3 regions of the Chryseobacterium sp. G0201 genome follow, and region 3 is predicted to be linked to each of the others. Evidence: riboswitches for the same ligand, from Rfam matches in the RefSeq annotation. Region 3 holds a riboswitch; each other region holds the start of a gene.

Region 1 (5,550 bases), 610 kb from region 3:
TCAAACCTAAAGTCGCTTTTGCTTTCGGAGAAAGAGTTTCAATAATATTAATTTGATCCGGCCCGAAAAATTCGTTCTGAGGAGTTCCTAAGTTCTGAGGAAAATGGAAGTCTGTGATCTTGGTTTCGGTGTAATTTCCGGCTAAATTGATGTTTAAATTTCCTCCAGCCAATTTCCAGTCGTAGGAAACTACTAAATCAACACCTTTTGTTTCCGTATCAATCGCGTTGGCGAAGAATCTTCCGCTTTCTGCAACATTATTTTCACCGACCAACTCAGGATCTGACAATCTTTCATCCGTGATGTTGCTGGTGATAACGATTCTGTCTTTTACACCAATCCAATATCCGTCCAAGGTGATGAAAAGTCCTTTGGCAGGCTTTAAAGTAAATCCAAGACTTCCGTTGACAGAAGTTTCCTGTTTTAATTTATCAAAACCAAGAACCTCAGCCGCTTTACTGTCTGTCGTAAATATCCCTTTTCTAACAATTCCGATTCCTGAAGTTGAAATATCAGCATACGAGTTATTAAAATATTGCTGTTGCAGAGATGGCGCTCTGAAGCCTGTTCCCACCGCTCCACGAATCGCGTAATTTTTTATGAATTCATATCTAATGGCTAATTTTCCATTCAACGTATTTCCGAAGTCGGAATAATTTTCAAACCTTGCAGCAGCATCGATATTTAATTTTTTATCTAAATCGTAGGAAACATCTGCATAAACTGCTGTAGAATGTCTTGATTTTTTCAAAGCATTGTCGGGAGAAAAGCCCATAAAAGACTGTGATCCACCATTTCCAATAACTGTAGATCCGGGCGTTGCAATATTTCCATTGATATCATATCTCGCATAAGATGCTTCATCTCCAGCCTTGATTTGATATTCCTCAAACCTAAATTCTCCTCCGAAAGCAATATTGAAATTATTTAAATTCTTAGAAACATCAAGATTTATGGTGTTTTGGAGAAAGCTGTGGGCTCCCGCATAGAAACTTGTCGGAGATTTCGCGCCTAAAGAAGCATTATTGGTATTGTCAACGTTATAATTAAATGTATTGCTTCCGAAAGTATTGCTCAGGTCGAAAAACCAATCGTTGAGATTATATTTCGTTCCGACAGCGTAAGAAAGATCGTACACTTGAGATTTTAAATTAGCCTGAAAGCCATTTGGATAAATTGAAGAAACGATATTATCTTTCTCACTTGGAAGTCTTCTGAAACCAAATCCCACACCTTCTTTTAAGCTGAAGCCTCCAAAAGTATAGAGCTTAAAATGATCATTAAAAGGATATTCTGCATTGAAAAACAACTGACCCTGTTTTATCTGAGCATCACCGATCTGGAAATTGAAATCGTCTCGGGTTAAGCCTCTTTGTCTGATAATTTCGTCGTCAGAAGCTCTTGCTCCATCAGGATCATCAGCAAATTCATAGGCAAAATTATCTCCGAAAATATCTAAATCGTGATTCTGCGTTCTCGTTGTTTTTCCTCTCTGACTTAATTGTAATGATAAGTTGATGTAACTTTTATCTTTTCCTAAAGAAGTTCCGTAATTAACTGCTCCCTGATACGTTTCGCCATCATTTCTCCCTGATAATCCATAGTTTAAACTTGCCGAAGCGCCAATATCTTTTTTAAGAATAATATTAATAACTCCTGCAATGGCATCAGAACCGTATTGAGCAGCGGCTCCGTCTCTTAGGACTTCAATTCTGTCTATTGCAATCACCGGAATTGTGCTTAAATCTGTCCCAACAGAACCGTTTCCTACTGTATTTTGATAATTAACCAGAGATGTTGTATGTCTTCTTTTTCCATTCACCAAAACCAAAACCTGGTCAGGTCCCATTCCTCTTAAAGTCATAGGATCAATATGTTCAGTTCCGTCAGACGCAGATTGTCTCACCGCATTAAAAGACGGAATTACATAGTTTAAAAGATCCTGAACCGTCGTTTGAGGTGCCGATTTTTGTATTTTTTCAATATTGATAACATCTACCGGAACAGGAGTTTCTAGTTTTGTTCTTTTAGCATTTCGGTTTCCGACAATAATGACGTCTTCAATTTGTTTTTCTTTTTCAAGTTCCTGAGCCGATACGAAAACCGCTCCAAGCAATAATACTGATATGCTTAGTTTCTTCATCTTTTGTTTTTTGCAAAATTAATAATAAACCCTGACGGACAAAAATCCGCCAACAAAGATTGTCAAGAAATGGAATGAATATTTAGAATATTGCTTCACTTATCTACCCTCAATCGGGTTGGAATTAGCACCATTACACGCTGGAATTGTGTCGGTTGCTAAGGTTTCACAGGGCCAAATCCCTCCACCTTTCTTGATAAATCTACTGCAAAGGTAGATTAATAATTTAAAACTGCAAAAATTTGTGAATTTCGAAGTGTTAAAATGTGAATTATACCGTAAATAAAAAGAGAGATAATTTTCATTACCTCTCTCTCTTTATTTAAAATATATTTATTTAATAATCATCTTCTGGATAGCAACTCCGGTTTCTGATTTTAAATGAACCAGATACATTCCGGCAGAATAATTGGCTTTTAATTCATAAGTTCCATTTTCATTTTTTAATTTAAATGAATCCATTTTTTTGCCACTCATGTCATAGATTGCAATTTCGCCGTTTTTAGCTTTATGATAAATTAGTTTCGCCAAACCATTTTTCACAGGATTGTCTGCGATTTGAAGCGATAATTTATTTTCTGCATTTACGTCAACTGTAGATAAAGTTCCGGTATAATTTCCGAAAATTCTAAATTCTCCCGGCTGAAGATTGATCGGAGCTGTTGTAGAAGTGATATTTGAAATCGTATTATCCATTAAATTTTTCCATTGTCCTGTGTATGGAAAATATGGTACCACATCTTTTGCAGAGGTATCGTAATTGGCTATAACTACAACATTCTGAACAGTACTCGCCGCGTTATCGTATACATAAATTCTTGTAATTAATCCATTCGGATCATTGGTAAGATTGTTTGATTCTACAGAATATGTTTTTGATTTGAAAACCGGATACAAACTTCTAAGATTGATAATCTGAGCCCAAGTATCATAAACCGCTTTTCTGTTTGCGTTTGTGTCATAACCTAAAGAAAAAGCAATTGGTTTTTCATCTGTTCTGCAACCGTTGTTGATAGATCCGTCTCCACATCTGTTGATGCTGAATTCATAGCCCAATTCGCCAAACTGCCAGATCATTTTTGGGCCGGGAATTGTGAAGAATGTTGCTCCGAAAGTTTTCATTCTGTTCAGCGCAGTATTCAGATTTTTAACATCATAAGCTCCGTTTACAGCTCCATAAGCAAGATTTTTAAACATTAATCTCTCTTCGTCATGGCTTTCTCCATATCCAACCGCATGCATATTGGTGAAACCGTGAAGCGTATGATTCATTCTGTCAAAGCTGCTGTTTTCTTTGTAGCCCATCGTATTTTGGTTGTACGCGCCATTTTGATTATTCCAAAGCATTATGCCTTTTCCTTCTGCAACTCTATAATTTGCCCATTGCTGCTCTTCTGCATCTGTTCCTAAATGTTCGAAGATCATATAAGAATTCGGATCAATTGCCCACTGTTTATCGGCATAATATTTCATGATGTCTACTCTATCCTGCTGATAAGCATTGGTACAAGCTTCATCATTCTCAGAACAGCTTTGCGTGAAGCCTTTTGTAAGATCCCAACGGAAACCGTCGATATGATATTCTGTCAACCATTGTTGCAATGTTCTTTCAACGTAATATTTAGTTGATGGGCTTGTATGGTTAAAATCATTGAAAACATTATACGAATGTTTCGGAACTGTATTAAAATATGGGTTATTTGGAGCAACATCACCGTAACCATCTCCATCCGGATCAACATTCCAAAGTCTTACCAACGGAGAACGTCCTGTCGCATGATTAAAAGCAACATCCAGAATGACTGCAATTCCGTTTTGATGGCATAAGTCTACAAACTCCTTGAATTTTTCGGGAGTTCCGTAAGCTTTATCCAAAGCATAATGGAATGAAGTGTTGTATCCCCAGGAAAGATTCCCTTCAAATTCCATGATCGGCATCAATTCAATTGCGTTGATCTTTAAATTTCTTAAATACGTAATTTTATTGATTAATGACTGCCAGTTTTTTTCCTGAGTAAAATCTCTAAGCAACAATTCATATACCACTAAATTTTCTTTGTTTGGTCTCTGGAAGTTTGTAGTCTGCCAGTTGTAAGGAGCCTGTCCTGTTTTAAACATAGAAACCTCAAAGCCCTGTCCTGCAGGAAACGCAGGTAAATTTGGATAGGTTGTAGCCGAAATCCACTGATCATCATAAGAAGACAATATTTGTGGAGAAAAAGGATCTGCTACTTTTCTAAGATCGTTGGTTCTGTATTGGAAGGTATATAATTGAGAAGGCGTAATCCCCGTTAATTCGATCCAATAAAGATCAGGATTTGTGGTATCTCTTTTCATTAAATAAGCATCATCCACAACCCAATTATTGAAGCTTCCGATCACATGAACGAAATTTTTAAACGGAGCATACAACGCAAGACCAACTCGGGTATTATCTGTCGGATGATAGTTAATCCCCTGCTTTATCCATGTCGGAATGGCTTCAGAAATAACATTTCTCGGTGTTTGTAAAATGAATGTTGCATTTTTAGTATTTGAATTGGCATCTGTAGCAATCAATTCCATATTCGCATCTGCAGTTACGGTATAACTGTAAGAATATGAAGCAGAAGGCGTTGAAGTAGAATTTACAACTGTTCCGTTAGCTTTCAACTGAAATGTTGAATTAACATTGGTTGTAGCCGTCACATTAACAGAATTTCCCACCGGAACCGATGTCAAACTGTTCGCTAAAGGATTGGTTAAGTTTAAATTTAAAATTCCAACATTTACAAAAGTATCTGATGTCTGGTGACTTCCCGTTTTATCTTTCAACAAAAACCCGAATCTTCCGATTCCCGTTCTGTTATAAAACGTTGTCGGAGTAAATGTCAAAGAATAGGTATCTGCTGTTGAATTATAACTTAATTTATTTAAGTCATTAGAATCTCCCCAGCTCCCATTGGTAGGACAATTTTGACTATTGCTGTAATTGGTATCTAAAGACCAGGTCCACATATAAACAGCATTATTCGCAAGTCCCCAAGCAGATTCATCGATCTGGCTTCCGGATATCGTTAATGTAATCTGATCCGTCTCATTGAACGGATTTGGTGTAACTGTATAGCTTATCTGCCCAAAAATAAGGACGGTCATAAACAACAATACACTCGAATAAAATTTCCTCATAAAAGTTTGTTTTTTTTATTAATACTATACGAATGTAAATTATTTTTTGAGAAATTAGCTCTTTTAACTATAAAATTTCACACTTTAGTTATTCGGGACTTATCAATTTTATAAAACAAAACCCGATGTATATTTTTATCATACACATCGGGTTTCTGCAATTTAATAATGAACTAATATGTAAAACAAAAGGCCTTAAAAAAGCCTTTTGTTCATCAATCAAATATCTATGGACTTTA
Region 2 (5,550 bases), 140 kb from region 3:
ACGGTAATCTTCTTCCTCGAATTTATATCGCTGAAGCATTGTTCCCATTGCTCCGTCTAACACAAGGATTCTTTCGGATAATGCTTTATATAATTGTTCTGAATTTTTCATTTTTATTTATTTTTCATCGTTGAATTAATGATTAATATTTTTTCCACAGGTTTCACCTATGGCTATTGTTGTTGAACCCTCCGGGTTCTTTTGCAGCCCGACTTGAGCGGAGCTCTTTTTTGTGTAGCAAAGCGAAACAAAAAAAGCGGGAGCGGAAGGCGGAGATAGCTGCCCAAATTATTTTAATCCAATGCCTGTTTCAGATCTGCGATGATATCGTCTACATTTTCCAAGCCTACCGAACAACGAACCAAACCAGCCGTAATTCCTACTTCATTTCTTTCTTCATCTGATAATTTCGAGTGCGTGGTAGAAGCCGGATGCGTAACAATCGTTCTGGTATCACCAAGATTGGCAGAAAGAGAACACATTTTTATTTTATCTAAAAAGTTTCTTCCGCCTTCAATTCCGCCTTTGATTTCGAATGCAACGATATTTCCGCCCAACTTCATCTGTTTTTTTGCCACTTCATAACTTGGATGAGATGACAGGAATGGATATTTTGTTAATTCTACATTCGGATGACTTTCTAAAAACTCGGCTACTTTTAAAGCATTTTCGCAGTGCTTTTCTACACGAATTGCTAATGTTTCCAAGCTTTTTGATAGAACCCAAGCGTTGAAAGGCGACATTGCAGGTCCCGTATTTCTTGCAAAAAGGTAAATTTCACGAATCAAGTCTTCTCTACCAACCGCTACTCCACCTAAAACACGCCCTTGACCATCGATCAATTTTGTTGCTGAATGAACAACAACATCTGCACCATATTTAATCGGCTGTTGAAGATAAGGTGTTGCAAAACAATTATCTACAATAAAAATAAGGTTATGCTTTTTTGCTATTTTTCCAAAAAACTCTAAATCTAATACTTCAATCGCAGGATTTGTAGGTGTTTCAAGGTATAAAATCTTGGTATTTGGTTGAATATATTTTTCTACGTTTTCTGCATCTTGCGCTTTGAAATAAGTTGTTTCGATATTCCATTTCGGGAAATATTTTGTAAACAACGTGTGAGTAGATCCGAAAACTGACTGACAGCTCACAATGTGATCTCCGGCATTCAATAAAGTTGCAAAAGTTGAATAGATCGCGGCCATTCCTGTTGCAAAAGCATATCCTGCTTCTGCGCCTTCCATTTTCACAATTTTATCTGTGAATTCCGTTACATTAGGATTTGAAAATCGGCTGTATAAATTCTTTGGCTTTTCTTCGGCAAAACTTGCTCTCATATCTTCCGCATCCTCAAAAATAAAGCTGGATGTAAGATATAATGGCGTAGAATGCTCATCAAACTGGGTTCTTTCAGTTTGCGTTCTTATTGCGAAGGTTTCAAAATTTTCGTTTTCCATTTCTATATTTTCCGTAGGTTTTATTTACGGTTGTTTGTTATTATTTTGTTCCATAGGTTTCACCTACGGCTATTGATATTGAACCCTTCGGGTTCGCTGATTATTTAGTTTCGCTTACTCTTAAAATATCTCCGAAAACACCTCTTGCGGTAACTTGCGCTCCGGCTCCAGCTCCCATGATTACGATTGGGTTTTCACCATAACTTTCAGTATAAATTTCAAAGATTGAATCTGAACCTTTTAATTGTCCTAAAGCGGAAGTTGCGGGAACAGAAATTAATTTCACATCCAATTCACCTTTATCTTTTTGCAGATCTCCATGTAAATCTCCAACATATCTTAATACATGACCAGGTTCTTGGTTTTCCTTTATTTTTTGGTATTCATCATCTAATTCTGCAAGTCTTGTAAGAAATTCCGGTTTAGAAATAGATGATAAACTTTCAGGTACTAAATTTTGAACATTGATATCGTCAAATTCATTTATTAAATCTAGTTCTCTAGCCAGAATCAATAATTTTCTAGCAACATCATTTCCTGACAAGTCTTCTCTTGGATCCGGTTCTGTATAACCTTTTTCTAAAGCTTCATTGATGATTGTTGAAAATTTATCATTTCTCAAAGAAAAATTATTGAAAACATAGCTCAATGTTCCGGAGAATACGCCTTTGATTCTTGTGATATTTTCTCCTGAAAGGTGTAATAATTTTATTGTATCGATTAATGGTAAACCCGCCCCAACATTCGTTTCATACAAATAACGTCTGTTATTTTTGTTCAACGTATATCTTAGTTTACGGTATTCTTCGATTGGAAGTGTGTTGAAAATTTTATTGGAAGAGACCAAGTCAAATCCATTTTCTGCTAAAGCATGATAATTATGAACAAAATCTTTACTCGCGGTATTATCAACAACGATCAGGTTTTCCAGTTGATTTTCTTTCGAGAATTTAATTAATTCCTGAACATCTGACGGACTTTCTGCCGTTAAAACCTCATCATTCCAGTTGGCATCAAAACCTTTCTTGTTGAAAGCAATTTTTCTTGAATTGGCAACTGCAACAACTTTAAGATCGATTTTTTTACGTCTTCTGATTTCTTCTGATGACTGTAAAACCTGTTCGATCAAAGTTTTTCCCACATTTCCATGACCGATAATTGCTAAATGAACCGTTTTTGGTTTTTTAGAAATTTCGGATTCGATGATATTTTTCGCTTTTTCATCTTGCGAAGAAGTTACCACGATATTTACACGTCCTTCACTTGCTACTTGATTTAAAAGTAACGGGAAAACGTTATTTCTAGCTAATTCTGCCAAAATTTTGTTGAAATCTTCTGCAACAAAGCCTAAAACTGACACATTATTTATGCTGTAAATCTGAGAAACTTTCCCTGATTTTCTTTCTGCTTCAAATTCGTCAATCAGACAATTTACCGCTTTTTCAGAGTCAGCTTCCTGAACCAAAATTGATAATCCGTTTTCAATTGCCTGTTGAGAAATTACTCCAACACTGATTCGCGCTAAAGTAAGCGCTTTAAAAATTCGTCCGTCAATCCCTATTTCACCTAAGAAATCCTCTCCTTCAAATTTAATGATTGATCTGTTTTTCAAAAATTTTATTTCGTTAGCATTTTTCATCGTCTATAAAATATTTTTAATGATTTTATTTAATTGTTCGTATTCCATTAAGAAGGCGTCGTGCCCATGAATTGATTTGATCTCGTGATAGAAAATATTTTCCTTTTTTTCTTTAAGCTTTTCAAAACACATTCGGATTTCGGAAGCAGGAAAGAATAAGTCTGTATCAACGGAGATCATGTGCATTCGCGCCTGGATTTTCTCCAATTGAATTTCTTCTGCGTTAATGTTCATTAATAGATGATTCATCAGTTTATAAGATTTTAAACTAAATCTTTCGTTTAATGAATTTCCGTGATAAACAAGCCAATCTTCCGATTCTAAAAGCTGTTTTTCCTGATTATATTTGTTTTGAAATCTATCGTTTAAAGATTGAGGTGTTCTGTAACACAACATCGCATGAATTCTGGCTTTTTGCAGTGGTTTATCATTTCCATTTAATAAAAATTTCTGAACCAGACATTGTGCATGAAGCCAATCGTGCGTTTTGTAATCGCAGGCAATTGGGATGAAGATCTCGGCAAGATTTGGATTTTTTGTCAACATTTCCCAGCCGATTCCACCTCCTAGAGAACCTCCAATAATGGCGTACAAGTTTTTTATATTAAGTTTTTCAAGGCCTTTTAAAAAGATATTGGCAATATCTGAAGGCGTGAAATCTTCATATTCATCAATTAAAAAATTATCATAACCGTTTCCGGGAATATTGAAACACAGAACTGTATATTTGTTTGTATCGATAACCTGATTTTCACCAATTAATTTTTTCCACCATCCTTTTTCTCCTGAAACATCTGAATTTCCGGTTAAGGCATGATTAACTAAAATGATCGGTGCTGAAAACAGGTCTTTCCCGAAAAGCTGATAGCTCAACGGGATATTGTATTCCTTTTTGGAATTCGTTTGATACGAAAGATTAATATAGTTTAGTTCTGTTTTCAATTCTATTATACTTTTTGATAATACAATTTGAAAATGCCATTAGAAATGGCTGAAAGAACTTCAGTAAGTTATCTGTCCAAATAAATTTTGGTAGAACGTAGCACCTTCTTCGCTTGCGCAAAGGGTTGCTAAGGTTTCACAGGGTCTAATCCCTCAACCTTTCTTGATAACATTTTCAATATGTGAATGATCGAATGCTGCAAAGATAGAAATTTTCTTTTAAATATTTATAAAAATTTAATTTAATCTCGAAAAGCCTTTAAACAAAAGAGTTCCAAGGACATGTTAAGTATTCTTCAAATTCAAAATGTTGGAATTATTTTTCAAAAAACTTACCTTCGTAATGAAAAGTGATGAAATATGAGTGTTGAAAAACAAAGATTACAAGATAAAGACTGGAAAAACTGGGGACCTTATGTAAGTAACCGACAATGGGGAAATGTGCGTGAAGACTACAGTCCGGACGGCAATGCGTGGGGATCTACAAGTCATGACAAAGCCGAAAGCTATGCTTACAGATGGGCAGAAGAAGGCATCGCAGGAATCTCTGATCCGAAGCAGCTTTTATGTTTTGCGCTTTCTTTCTGGAACAAAAAAGATAAGATGGTAAAAGAGCGATTTTTCGGGTTGAGCAATCATCAGGGAAATCATGGTGAAGATATTAAAGAAATCTTTTATTATTTAGACAACACCCCTACTCACAGTTACATGAAGATGGTATATAAATATCCCATCAACGAGTTTCCTTATGATCAATTAATTTCCGAAAATGGGAGACGAAGCAAAAAAGAACCTGAATACGAGATTTTTGATACCGGAATCTTTAATAACAATGAATATTTTGATATTTTCATTGAATATTGTAAAGCTGAACATAATGATATTTTAGTAAGGGTAACGGTAGCCAACAGAAGTCAGAATGATGCGCCTATATTGGTTGCTCCGACCGTCTGGTTCAGAAACAACTGGAAATGGGGCTACAATACTTACAAAGGTCAGCTAAATGCTTCTTCGGAAAGCTGTATCGATATTAATCATGACAGTATTTCTATTAAAAAATTCTATTCCAGAAAGAGTAATTCAAATAGCGTTTTTTGTGAAAATGAGACGAATTGTCCCAAATTATACGGAACACTTTATTCCGGAAACACCTATTTTAAAGACGGAATTAATGATCATATCATTTATGGAAGTAATACTGTAAATCCAGAAAAAAGAGGTACAAAAGCTTCTTTTTTAATTGATGAAATGATTGGAGCCGGAGAATCAAAAACTTTTGATTTCAGACTTTCTCCGAATGAAACTGATGAACCATTTAATCAATTTGATGAAATTTTTAGAACAAGAATTTCCGAAGCTGATGAATATTATCATGAAATTCAGCATGATGTAAACAGTGAAGACGAAAAAAATGTACAAAGACAAGCTTTCGCAGGATTACTTTGGAACAAACAATTTTATCATTATAATGTTGGAAAATGGTTAAAAGGTGATCCTAATTTTGAGGCT
Region 3 (5,550 bases):
CACGCAAGCAAGATTGTTTATCTTTCAGCTGATGCGTTCGGAGTATTGCCTCCGGTATCTGTTTTGGATGAAAACCAGGCACAATATCACTTCCTTTGCGGTTATACTTCAAAATTAGCCGGAACTGAAAGAGGAATTACTGAACCTGAACCATCTTTTTCACCAGCATTTGGTGAAGCGTTCTTAACATTACACCCAACAATGTATTCAAAAACATTGATCGGAAAAATGAAAGAACACGGTGCAAAAGCATATTTGGTTAATACAGGTTGGAACGGTACTGGAAAGAGAATTTCTTTAAAAGATACAAGAGCAATTATTGATGCAATTATTGATGGTTCTATCGAAGATGCGCCAAAAACTAGAATTCCTATCATGAATTTGGAAGTTCCTACGGAGTTACCAAACGTTTCAGAAGGTATTTTAGATCCTAGAAATACTTATAACGATGCTTCCGAATGGGAAGAAAAAGCAAAAGATCTTGCTGCAAAATATATCAAAAACTTTGATCAGTATTGTAATACAGAAGAAGGGGAAAAGCTTATCGCTTCCGGACCTCAATTACAGCAACAGACAACAAACTAAAAATAGAAATCCTCATCAATGCGATGAGGATTTTTTTTGTATATATATTTAGATGCTTCGACTCCGCTCAGCATGATATTCCTAATACTAATCGTTTTATTACAACATACTTTATTAGCGATGTCATGCTGAGCGGAGTCGAAGCATCTCTTATTTTGAATTTTAATAAATTATTTAAAACTCAAAATCGCCAATCTATATCCATCCATTCCAAAACCGGACAAAACCGCATCAGTATTTGCAGCCGTCACAGACTTCTGGCGAAATTCTTCTCTTTTATAAATATTACTAATGTGAACTTCCACTTTTTGCTTCTGAATATTCTTTAAACAATCAGCAATCGCGTAAGAATAATGCGTAAAAGCTCCCGGATTGATCACCAGCGCATCAAAATCATCTTCCTGAAGTCTGTTAATCAACTCACCTTCAATGTTTGATTGGTAATATTGTATTTCATGAGAAGAAAATTCAGACTTTACATTTTCCAAATAATCTTCCATAGAAACTGTTCCGTATATTTCTGGTTCTCTTGTACCTAAAAGATTCAAATTAGGACCATTGACAATTAAAATTTTCATTCTATAAAATTAAAAACTTTTTTCAATTAAGACTGAAATTTTTCATTTTTAGTGAAAATCCACTTTTACATTATTTTTAATGATATTTCTCATATTTGAAAATTTAACATTTTGTATAACTGTCTATTTTAGTGATTTTTAAGTTTAAATTAACTTAATTTTCATAAAATTATAATTAAAAAACTTAAAGTCTACTTGTTTTGTAGACTAATTGTTTTTAGATTTGCAGTCATATTTCGATCGGCTTATAAAGAAAGATGGAGGGAACTGACCCTATGAAATCTTAACAACCTGCAGAAAGCAAGGTGTTACATTCAGCCTTTAAAGGAACAATAAGCATTTGGTTAATCGTATTTATCGATGCCCTTTGCTAACTTTTCTGCAAAGGGTTAATTTTTAATATTTGATAAATAAAATTGATTATGATTAGCAAAAAATTAATTAATTCTAAAATTTGGATTCCGCCAGTTGCTGTGTTTTTCTTAGGAATTGCAAGTGTACATGGGCAGGACACAAAAAAAGATACTCTTCGCGAAAAAGAAATAGATGAAGTAGTCGTGGTAGCTTACGGAAAAGCTAAAAAAACAAGTTATACAGGTTCGGTAGCAACGATTTCGAGTGAAAAGATCAATAACAGGCCAGTTACCAATATTACAAAAGCTTTGGAAGGACAAGTTCCGGGGCTTCAGGCAGTAAGTTCCTCAGGACAGCCAGGTTCAACAGCTTCGATCAGAATTCGTGGAATTGGTTCAGTGAGCGCTTCAAGCAATCCGTTGTTTGTCGTTGACGGAATTCCTTTTGACGGAAATATCAATTCCATCAGCCCAAACGATATAGAATCGATCAGTGTTTTGAAAGATGCAACGGCTAGTTCATTATACGGTTCAAGAGGAGCTAATGGAATTATTATCATCACAACAAAATCAGGTAAAAAAGGAGAGGCTCGAGTGAATTTTAATATCAGTCAGGGTTTTTCAAGCAGAGCAGTAAAAGATTATGAGCAGGTAAGCACCGATCAATATTACGAATTGTATTGGGAAGCATTGAGAAATGGTTATAAATCAAGTCAAGTTTCTTCTCAGCAGGCTGCGCAGATGGCAACTGATAATTTGGTGAATGCTTTGGGAATTAATCCTTATGGAGCAGGTTACCCAAGCCCTGTAGGAACAGACGGGAAACTTTTAACAGGTGCAACAACTTTATGGAATGACAACTGGAAAGATATTTTGCAAAGAACAGCTTCAAGAAATCAGGTTGACTTAGATTTCAGTGGAGGAAATGAAAAGAGTAATTATTTTTTCTCTTTAGGATATTTGGATGATAAAGGAATTGCGATAGAATCTGGTTTTAAAAAATACAGTGCAAGATTAAAAATCAATTCTGAAGTTAAAAAATGGTTGAATGTCGGAGCGAATTTAGCCTACACGAACAGTCTTCAGGAGGCACCGCCTTCGTCAGATTCAAGAACAGATAACGTGATCAATGCGGCGAGAGTGATTCCGTCTTTTTATCCTTATTATGAAAGAAATGCTGACGGAAGTTATAAATTGGATTCCAACGGAAATTACATTTATGATTTCGGGAAATACAGACCAACAAGCGCTTTGCAGAATGAAAATGCAGCCGCTACGTTGCCTTTAGATAAAAATGAAAACAGAGAAGATAACTTTTCAGGAAAAGGTTTTGCAGAATTTACTTTCTTGCCGGAACTGAAATTCAGAACAAGCTTTTCTGTTGATTTAGTGAATTACAACGGTCATTATTATACCAATCCATTGTTGGGAGAAGGTGCGGAAATTGGAGGTTCGGTAACGAAAACCAACTCGAGAACGCTTTCTTATACGACAAGTAATATTTTGACTTACGATAAAAAATTCGGACAGCACCACATCAATATTTTGGGTGGTCAGGAATTTTATCATTATGAATATCAGACGATTTCTGGAAGCAGAAGCCAGTTTTCACTTCCTTACTACTATGAACCGGATGCAGCAGCGTTGTTAGGTGGTTTCAGTGGAAACAGCGATAAGTTGGGATTATTAAGCTTCTTAGGAAAAGCAGAATATGATTATCAGAATAAATACTTCCTTTCCGGATCAGTAAGATCTGATGGATCTTCAAGATTTTCTCCTGAAAACAGATGGGGAACGTTCTGGTCAGTCGGTGGTTCTTGGAAAGCTTCGAATGAAGATTTTATTAAAAATTTAAATTTCTTCAATCAATTAACGCTTCGTGCGAGTTATGGAGGGCAAGGAAACGATAAATTAAGTACGTATTATGCTTACCAAAGTTTATATACTTTTTACAATAATTTGGGTGAAGGTGGAACGGTAGCTAGTAAATTACCAACTCCGGATTTAAAGTGGGAAACCAACCTTAATTTAAATGTAGGTTTGGAATTCGCGATTTTGAAAAACAGAATTAAAGGTAACGTAGAATATTTCCAACGCCAAAGTAAAGATCTTTTATTTGGAATGCCTTTGGCGCCGTCATTAGGTTTTACCGAGTATCAGGCAAATATTGGCGAATTGAAAAATACTGGTTTTGAGTTTTCATTATTCACAACTCCGATCAAAACAAAAGATTTTGAATGGAATGTTGATCTTAATTTAAGCACTTTAAATAATAAAATCACAAAACTTCCGAAAGGTTCAATTGTAAGTGGAACAAAACTGTTACAGGTCGGAGGTTCAATCTACGATTTCTTCATTCCTGAATGGGTTGGGGTAGATCCTAGTAACGGAAATCCACTTTGGAAAACAATTACGACCGATGCCAACGGAAATACGGTAGAAGGAACAACTTCAGAATATGCAAAAGCTACAAAAACATTGCAAGGATCATCACTTCCTAAAGTTATGGGAGGTTTGACGACAAGTTTAGCATATAAAAACTTCGATTTCTCAACATTGGTGACTTTCAGTATCGGAGGAAAGATTTTAGATACCGATTACACGATGTTAATGCATAACGGAAGTTCGGCAGGACGAGCTTGGAGTGCTGAAATGCTGAACAGATGGACTCCTGAAAATACAATTACAGACGTTCCGAAATTAAGTACAACAACCAATAACTGGACTTCAACTTCATCAAGATTTTTATACTCAGGAACGTATGCGAGAATCAAAAATGTGAGCTTAGGTTACACGCTTCCATCAGATTATTTTGGAAAATTAGGGTTGAAAAAATTCAGAATTTATGTTCAGGCAGAAAACCTTTTAACATTCTACAAACATAAAGGAATGGATCCGGAACAGACATTAGACGGAACAACCTACTATAGATATCCTGCGATGAGAACGATAACTTTTGGTTTACAGGCAACTCTTTAAACATTTAAAATTAAGATAATGAAAAATTTAAAATATCTATCTTTTGCTTTAATCACTTTATTTTCATTCATAAGCTGTGAAAGCGATCTGGAAACTGCTCCGACCAATCAAGCCGATGAAGCGGAGGTTTTCAAAACTGCAGAAAGTGCAGAAACAGTAATCAACGGAACTTGGGCAAAATTCAACGATGACGGAACAACCTATGCAAACATTGGTTATTCAACAGTGTTGAGAACAAGTGATGCAATGGGAAGCGACGTTGCGGTTTTGACCAATAAATATGGCTTTCCCGGAGCTTACGCCTTTACAGATTTGGTGAATAATACCGGAAGCCGACCTCTTTATATCTGGAATTCGTTGTATTCTGTGATCAATAATATGAACAATGTGATCGCGAGAATTGATGCTGCAGAAGGAACTCAGGATAAGAAAAATCAGGTGAAAGGTCAGGCAAAAGCGTTGAGAGCATTTTGTTATTTTAACTTGGCGAGTTTTTATCAGTTCAGTTATTTTAAAGATAAAAATGCTTTAACGGCTCCGATTTATACCGAACCGACAACGACAAGCTCAGTTGGAAAGAAAAAAGCAAGTCTTGAAGAAATTTATGCGTTGATTAAAAGTGATTTGACAGATGCAGACAATTTACTTCAAAATTATACAAGAAATAATAAAGATAAAATTGATAGATCTGTTGTAAATGGTTTGTTGGCAAGAGTTTATTTAAATACAGGAGATTGGACGAAAGCTGTAGCTTCTGCAAAAATTGCCAGAAACGGATATGCTTTAATGACTGCCGAAAAATATAAAGACGGCTTCAACGACATCAGCAACGGAGAATGGATTTGGGGGCACGGACAAACGCAGGAGCAATCTGGTGAAAGTTATGCTTTCCACTTTTTGGATGTTTCGTCTTCGGGAAGTTATTATTACAGCTTCATGGCAGATCCTTATTTCAAAGATTTGTTTGATACAAATGATATCCGTTATTCTCTGTTCTCATGGGACGGAAATCCTGGAAGAGAAGGACTTTTGAGATATGCAAAGTTTAAATTTAA

What was found. Region 3 has a riboswitch for S-adenosylmethionine ahead of EG348_RS08590 (SusC/RagA family TonB-linked outer membrane protein). Riboswitches for the same ligand answer to the same signal wherever they lie in the genome.
Region 1: linked by a shared signal. The riboswitch ahead of EG348_RS05750 (TonB-dependent receptor plug domain-containing protein) and the one ahead of EG348_RS08590 (SusC/RagA family TonB-linked outer membrane protein) in region 3 are both predicted to bind S-adenosylmethionine.
Region 2: linked by a shared signal. The riboswitch ahead of EG348_RS09250 (alpha/beta fold hydrolase) and the one ahead of EG348_RS08590 (SusC/RagA family TonB-linked outer membrane protein) in region 3 are both predicted to bind S-adenosylmethionine.

The regions. Positions count from the first base shown of each region.
Region 1 covers NZ_CP033917.1:1,301,681-1,307,230, forward strand. Annotated here, with positions in the region: gene EG348_RS05750 (TonB-dependent receptor plug domain-containing protein) at 1-2,143, opposite strand, end outside; SAM riboswitch class I at 2,240-2,346, opposite strand; gene EG348_RS05755 (alpha-amylase family glycosyl hydrolase) at 2,477-5,311, opposite strand; gene EG348_RS05760 (T9SS type A sorting domain-containing protein) at 5,548-5,550, opposite strand, start outside.
Region 2 covers NZ_CP033917.1:2,045,765-2,051,314, reverse strand. Annotated here, with positions in the region: gene EG348_RS09265 (homocysteine S-methyltransferase family protein) at 1-111, opposite strand, end outside; gene EG348_RS09260 (O-succinylhomoserine sulfhydrylase) at 294-1,460, opposite strand; gene EG348_RS09255 (ACT domain-containing protein) at 1,561-3,099, opposite strand; gene EG348_RS09250 (alpha/beta fold hydrolase) at 3,103-4,041, opposite strand; SAM riboswitch class I at 4,107-4,214, opposite strand; gene EG348_RS09245 (MGH1-like glycoside hydrolase domain-containing protein) at 4,402-5,550, shown strand, end outside.
Region 3 covers NZ_CP033917.1:1,908,766-1,914,315, forward strand. Annotated here, with positions in the region: gene pckA (phosphoenolpyruvate carboxykinase (ATP)) at 1-585, shown strand, start outside; gene EG348_RS08585 (type II 3-dehydroquinate dehydratase) at 756-1,163, opposite strand; SAM riboswitch class I at 1,406-1,502, shown strand; gene EG348_RS08590 (SusC/RagA family TonB-linked outer membrane protein) at 1,586-4,495, shown strand; gene EG348_RS08595 (RagB/SusD family nutrient uptake outer membrane protein) at 4,514-5,550, shown strand, end outside.